Kitasatospora sp. NBC_00315: one gene and its partner. Each later gene encodes a partner of the first gene's protein in a complex. Links are inferred from orthologs where the notes say so. Each region holds a gene or a part of one and is shown in the gene's direction. Other genes may lie near its edges. The genes, in order: tig and rpsG.

Region 1 (3,182 bases):
CTGCGGCTCTTCCGGGACCGGCTCTTCCGGGCGACGAACCTGCTCTCGCTCTTCTCGGGGGCGGCCTTCCTGGGCATGCTCTACCTCTTCCCCCTGCTGATGCAGGACGCCCTGGGCATGGACGCGCTGCACAGCGGTCTGATGGTCTTCCCGGAGGCCATCGGTGTGATGATCGCCTCGCAGCTGGCCGGCCGGCTCTACCCGAGGGTCGGCCCGCGGCGGATCCTCGCCGTCGGTGCCACCGTGGTGGCGCTCTGCCTGGCGCTGATGGCGACCATCACCCCCGACAGCAATCTGTGGGCGGTGCGGGCGCTGCTCTTCGTCACGGGCTTCGCGATGTCGCACGTCTTCATGCCCTCCCAGACCGCCGCCTTCGCCACCGTCCCCCCGCGCGCGACCGGGGCGGCCTCCACCCTGTACAACGCCCAGCGGCAGCTGGGCTCCGCCCTCGGTGTGGCGGTGCTCGGCACCGTGCTGACGGCCGTCGGCACGGTGACCGTGGACGCGGCGGGTACGCCCGTGGCGAACCTGGACGCGTATCGGGCGGCGTTCCTGGTGGCCGCGGGACTGGCCCTGGTGGCGGCCGCCGTCGCGCTGTCCGTCCGGGATTCCGATGCGGTGGCTACCATGCGAGCGGTTCCCCGACCTGCCGTGGAGCCCGTCGCGGAGGGTGTCGGGGAGCTCGCCGAGCGGCTCTGAGAGGTCTTTCACGACGCAGCCCTGGCGTCCGCCTTTCGTGGTACCGGTAGGATGGGCCGCTGGCGGTGGTGCCTGTGGTGTACACGCAGGTCAACCGCCCGAGGGCGAGGAGTCACTCTCACCGTCCACCCCCTACGGGAGATGCAGCTCCAACCGCCCATCGCCCGTCTCGCCCGACCTGACCGGCCCAAGCCGGCCGCCGGGAACGGCGGAGACAACCTGACCGCAAGCCCACTAGGAGACCCAACCGTGAAGAGCGCCGTCGAGACTCTGAACCCGACCCGGGTTCGACTCACCGTCGAGGTGCCCTTCGAGGAGCTCAAGCCCAGCCTCGACGCGGCGTACAAGAAGATCAACCAGCAGGTCTCGGTCCCGGGCTTCCGCAAGGGCAAGATCCCGAACCGTGTCATCGACCAGCGTTTCGGCCGCGCCGCGGTGCTGGAAGAGGCAGTCAACGACGCCCTGCCGCGCTTCTACACGCAGGCGGTCGACGAAGGCAAGATCGAGGTCCTCGGCCAGCCCGACATCACCGACATCGAGGGTGTCGAGAAGATCGCCGACGGTGGTGACCTCAAGTTCACCGCCGAGGTCGACATCCGCCCCGAGGTCACCCTGCCGGACTTCACCCAGATCTCGGTGACCGTCGACCCGATCGTCGTTTCCGACGAGGACGTCGACAAGTCCCTGGAGCAGCTGCGCGAGCGCTTCTCCTCGGTCAAGGACGTCGAGCGCGCCGCGGCCGCCGGCGACATCGTGGTCGTCGACCTCGAGGCCAAGGTCGACGGCGAGGTGCCGGACGACGGCCTCGCGTCCGGTGTCAGCTACGAGATCGGCTCCGGCCGGCTCATCGACGGCATCGACGACGCCGTCGTCGGCCTGGTGGCCGGTGGCACCGCGACCTTCAGCACCGAGCTCAAGGGCGGCACCCAGGCGGGCAAGACCTCCGAGGTCACCGTCACCGTGACCGCCGTCCAGGAGAAGGAGCTGCCGGAGCTGGACGACGAGTTCGCCCAGCTGGCCAGCGAGTTCGACACGCTGGACGAGCTCCGTGCCGACTCCCGCAAGCGCCTCGAGCGCATGAAGGAGTTCGACCAGGCCACCCAGGCCCAGGAGAAGGTCCTCGACGAGCTGCTCTCGCAGGTCGAGATGGACTACCCGGAGAAGCTCCTCAAGGACGAGATCGAGACCCGTCGCCACAACCTGGAGCACCACCAGCTGGAGCCGATGGGCCTGGACCTGACGACCTACCTCGCCACCCAGGACAAGACCCTCGAGGACTTCCTGGCGGAGACCGAGGAGCAGGCCAAGAAGGGCATCAAGACCCAGTTCGTGCTGGACCAGATCGTCGGCAACGAGGAGCTGGGCGTCAACCAGGAGGAGCTCACCGAGCACCTCATCCGCCGTGCCGCCGGTTCGGGCCTGACCCCGGACCAGTTCGCGCAGCAGGTCGTCCAGGGTGGCCAGGTGCCGCTGCTGGTCGGCGAGGTCGCCCGTGGCAAGGCACTGGCGCTGGTCGTCGAGGCCGCCAAGGTCGTCGACACCGAGGGCAACGAGATCAACTTCGACGACGACGAGGACGAGTCGGGCGAGAGCGCCCCGGCCGCCGAGGCCGTCGAGGCCGCTGCCGAGGAGACCACCGAGGCCTGAGTGCCCCGGTAGCACCCCGTGTCGGCACAGGGCCCGGACACCGCGCGAGCGGTGTCCGGGCCCTGTGCCGTGCGGCCCCCGTGCGGTCCGTCCCGGGGCCGCTGCGGGGCCCTGCGCGGACGTACCGACCCTGCGCTCACAGCGAACAGTTCTGCGTGGGGGATTCTGCGGCCCGGCCTGCGCGTTAGGGTCCTTGGACAGCGACACTGCGACTTCGCTTCGCGGGTAGGGCGCAGTGAGACCCGAAGCTGTGCGACAAAGTGACGGCCGTGGAGCGACCGTCCACATCGACTGAGCAGGTGGCTAAGTGACGTTCCCGCAGATGCAGATGCCTGGCCTGATGGCGCCGCACGCCGCCGCTGGTGACGTGCTCGGCGGCCTGGGCGACCAGGTCTACAACCGGCTGCTGAACGAGCGGATCATCTTCCTCGGCCAGCAGGTCGACGACGACATCGCCAACAAGATCACCGCGCAGCTGCTGCTTCTGGCCGCTGACCCGGACAAGGACATCTACCTCTACATCAACTCCCCCGGTGGCTCGATCACGGCCGGCATGGCGATCTACGACACCATGCAGTACATCAAGAACGACGTGGTCACCATCGCGATGGGCATGGCCGCCTCGATGGGCCAGTTCCTGCTGACGGCCGGCGCCAAGGGCAAGCGCTTCTCGCTCCCGAACGCCAACATCCTGATGCACCAGCCCTCGGCGGGCCTCGGCGGCTCCGCCACCGACATCCGGATCCAGGCCGAGCAGCTGCTGCGCACGAAGAAGCGGATGTCCGAGCTGATCGCGGAGCACAGCGGCCAGTCCTTCGAGCGGATCACCGCGGACT
Region 2 (3,234 bases), 660 kb from region 1 along the record:
GCTCTGCTTCGCCCGGGTGCGCGACGCGGTGGCGCTGCTGGGGGCGACCGCGGGCCTCGTGGTCATCCCGGTGGCGGCCCAGGCCGCGCAGTCCGACCTCGGGATGGTCTGGCAGGGGCGCTACCTGCTCCCGTTCGGGGTCGGCCTGCCGCTGATGGCGGCCGCGGTCTGCGCGAAGCGCTCCCCCCGGGTGGGGGTGCCGTGGCGCCGGCTGGTGACGCTGTCGGCCTTCTCGCTCGCGGTGGTGAACGCGGCGGCGTTCGTCTGGGCCCTGCGCCGCAACGCCGTCGGCGAGCGCGGTCCGCTGCTGCTCAGCCCGGCGAAGTGGGCCCCGCCCGGCGGCTGGCCGGCGTGGGTGGGGCTCTACACCCTGGCCGCGCTGCTGCTGGCCGCTCTGGTGGTGGCGCTGTCGAAGGACCGCGAGACGCTCCCCGGCGCAGTGCCGGCGGAGGAGGGGGACGCACCCGACGGGAGCGGGCGGGGAACCGGAACGCACCGGCGCGGCCCGCAGGCGATCCCGGCCGACGCCTGAGACCCTGGTCACCCGGGGCCGTCCGGGTGCCGGCGGCATGCGTGCCGCGGCGATCTGTGATAGGGCGGATGTGTGGCTCCCCGCCGCGGACGGGGACCACACGGACGGCCACGACCTGCGGCGTTGCATTTGTTTTGACCGAGCCCGATGCGCTAGGTACGCTCTGACCTTGTGCCTGGGGTGTCCCCGGGTCCTTGTGCGTGCAAGCACACCGGCCGCCGCGCCACAACGAAGCGCTCTCCAGCGCCTCGCGCGCGCGAGCGCCGTCGCTGCACATCAGCTCATGGGATTCCGCGATTCCTCCACTGTCCGCGTCGGCTGCGAAGCCGGGGCGGGTGGGCCGGAAGAAGCCCAACACACCCGACCGCGTGGGTCGACCACGGGGCCGTGTGGGTTGGGAACACCGCAGGTTAGATCTACCAAGCGATGGCACACAGAAAACGGAGAAACGGTGCCTACGATCCAGCAGCTGGTCCGAAAGGGCCGGCAGGACAAGGTCGAGAAGAACAAGACTCCCGCGCTCAAGGGCTCGCCCCAGCGTCGTGGTGTTTGCACGCGTGTGTACACGACCACCCCGAAGAAGCCGAACTCGGCTCTCCGTAAGGTCGCCCGTGTGCGCCTCACCAGCGGGATCGAGGTCACCGCTTACATTCCGGGCGAGGGCCACAACCTGCAGGAGCACTCCATCGTGCTCGTGCGTGGCGGTCGTGTGAAGGACCTGCCGGGTGTGCGTTACAAGATCATCCGCGGCTCGCTCGACACCCAGGGTGTCAAGAACCGCAAGCAGGCCCGCAGCCGCTACGGCGCCAAGAAGGAGAAGTAAGAATGCCTCGTAAGGGCCCCGCCCCGAAGCGCCCGGTCATCATTGACCCGGTTTACGGCTCCCCTGTCGTGACGTCGCTGGTCAACAAGATCCTGCTGCACGGCAAGCGCTCCACCGCCGAGCGGATCGTCTACGGCGCCCTTGAGGGCGTTCGTGAGAAGACCGGCGCCGACCCCGTCGTCACCCTGAAGCGCGCGCTTGAGAACGTCAAGCCGGCGCTTGAGGTCAAGTCCCGCCGTGTCGGTGGCGCGACGTACCAGGTTCCGGTCGAGGTCCGTCCGGGCCGCGCCGCCACCCTGGCGCTGCGCTGGATGGTCGGTTACTCCCGCGCCCGTCGCGAGAAGACCATGACCGAGCGCCTCATGAACGAGATCCTCGACGCCAGCAACGGCCTGGGCGCTTCCGTGAAGCGTCGCGAGGACACCCACAAGATGGCCGAGTCCAACAAGGCCTTCGCGCACTACCGCTGGTAGTCCTAACCCCGTCACTAGACAGAGAGAGAACGAGCCACCATGGCTGCAACCTCCCTTGACCTTGCCAGGGTCCGCAACATCGGGATCATGGCGCACATCGACGCGGGCAAGACCACCACCACCGAGCGGATCCTGTTCTACACCGGTGTGTCGTACAAGATCGGTGAGGTCCACGATGGCGCTGCCACCATGGACTGGATGGAGCAGGAGCAGGAGCGCGGCATCACGATCACGTCGGCCGCGACGACCTGTCACTGGACCGTCGACGATGTCGCCAACACGATCAACATCATCGACACCCCGGGCCACGTCGACTTCACCGTCGAGGTGGAGCGTTCGCTCCGCGTCCTCGACGGCGCCGTCACGGTGTTCGACGGTGTCGCCGGTGTCGAGCCCCAGTCCGAGACCGTGTGGCGGCAGGCCGACCGCTACGGCGTCCCGCGCATCTGCTTCATCAACAAGCTGGACCGCACGGGCGCGAACTTCTTCTTCTGCGTCGACACCATCGTGGACCGCCTCGGCGCCACCCCGCTGGTGATGCAGCTCCCGATCGGTGCCGAGGGCGACTTCGCCGGCGTTGTGGACCTGGTCCGCATGAAGGCGCTGGTCTGGTCGGCCGAGGCCGCCAAGGGCGAGATGTACGACATCGTCGACATCCCGGCCGACCTGCAGGAGCAGGCGGACGAGTACCGCGAGGCGCTGCTGGACACCGTGTCGAACGTCAGTGACGAGGTGATGGAACTCGCCATGGAGGGCGAGGACGTCCCCGAGGAGCTGCTGGTCGCCGCGATCCGCAAGGGCACGCTGAACTCGGACTTCACGCCGATCTTCTGTGGCACCGCGTTCAAGAACAAGGGCGTTCAGCCCCTGCTCGACGCGGTCGTCAAGTACCTGCCGTCGCCGCTGGACATCGAGTCCATCGAGGGCACCAAGCCCGGCGACGACACGGTCAAGATCTCCCGCAAGGCCTCGGACGACGAGCCGCTCGCCGCGCTCGCGTTCAAGATCATGTCCGACCCGCACCTCGGCAAGCTCACCTTCGTCCGGATCTACTCCGGGCGCCTTGAGGCCGGCACCGCCGTCCTCAACGCGGTGAAGGGCCGCAAGGAGCGCATCGGCAAGATCTACCGCATGCACGCGAACAAGCGTGAGGAGATCGACTCGGTGGGCGCCGGCGACATCGTCGCCGTCATGGGTCTCAAGCAGACCACCACCGGCGAGACCCTGTCCGACGAGAAGCACCCGGTCATCCTGGAGTCCATGGACTTCCCGGCCCCGGTCATTCGCGTCGCGATCGAGCCGAAGTCGAAGGGCGACCAGGAGCGTCTGGGCACCGCGATCCAGCGGCTGGCCGAGGAGGACCCGTCCTTCCAGGTCAACACCGACGAGGAGACCGGCCAGACCAT

The links.
Region 2: the proteins of tig (region 1) and rpsG are in contact, whole or in part, in a crystal structure (PDB 3GTY), measured with the Thermotoga maritima proteins. The link is inferred for Kitasatospora sp. NBC_00315 from one-to-one orthologs. Residues at the interface, in WP_004081061.1 of Thermotoga maritima: Glu122, Val124, Val129, Leu130, Tyr133, Glu188, Gly259, Ile262, Tyr263, Glu266, Ser270, Glu273, Gln274, Glu277, Arg308, Gln311, Ile312, Ser315, Tyr316, Glu325, Arg329, Arg336, Leu363, Phe366, Trp367, Arg373, Leu377, Arg381, Leu384, Glu387; in WP_004081843.1 of Thermotoga maritima: Lys34, Lys52, Lys55, Glu59, Arg62, Gln63, Glu66, Asn67, Lys69, Val71, Arg95, Ala109, Lys110, Lys111, Gly112, Arg113, Pro114, Glu117, Glu121, Ile124, Ala125, Tyr127, Asn128, Asn129, Thr130, Gly131, Lys135, Asp139, Arg142, Met143.

The regions. Positions count from the first base shown.
Region 1 is NZ_CP108025.1:5,595,271-5,598,452, forward strand. The notes cover bases 279-3,147. They hold tig (trigger factor), read left to right. Parts: upstream 279-948; coding sequence 949-2,346; downstream 2,347-3,147. Other genes in these bases: OG823_RS23275 (MDR family MFS transporter), read left to right, coding at 279-699; OG823_RS23285 (ATP-dependent Clp protease proteolytic subunit), read left to right, coding at 2,675-3,147. Also shown: more of OG823_RS23275, read left to right, coding at 1-278; more of OG823_RS23285, read left to right, coding at 3,148-3,182. UniProt on the Bacillus subtilis protein: Involved in protein export. Acts as a chaperone by maintaining the newly synthesized protein in an open conformation. Functions as a peptidyl-prolyl cis-trans isomerase.
Region 2 is NZ_CP108025.1:4,930,730-4,933,963, forward strand. Bases 172-3,092 are described here. They hold rpsG (30S ribosomal protein S7), read left to right. Parts: upstream 172-1,357; coding sequence 1,358-1,828; downstream 1,829-3,092. Other genes in these bases: OG823_RS20380 (DUF2142 domain-containing protein), read left to right, coding at 172-532; rpsL (30S ribosomal protein S12), read left to right, coding at 984-1,355; fusA (elongation factor G), read left to right, coding at 1,868-3,092. Also shown: more of OG823_RS20380, read left to right, coding at 1-171; more of fusA, read left to right, coding at 3,093-3,234.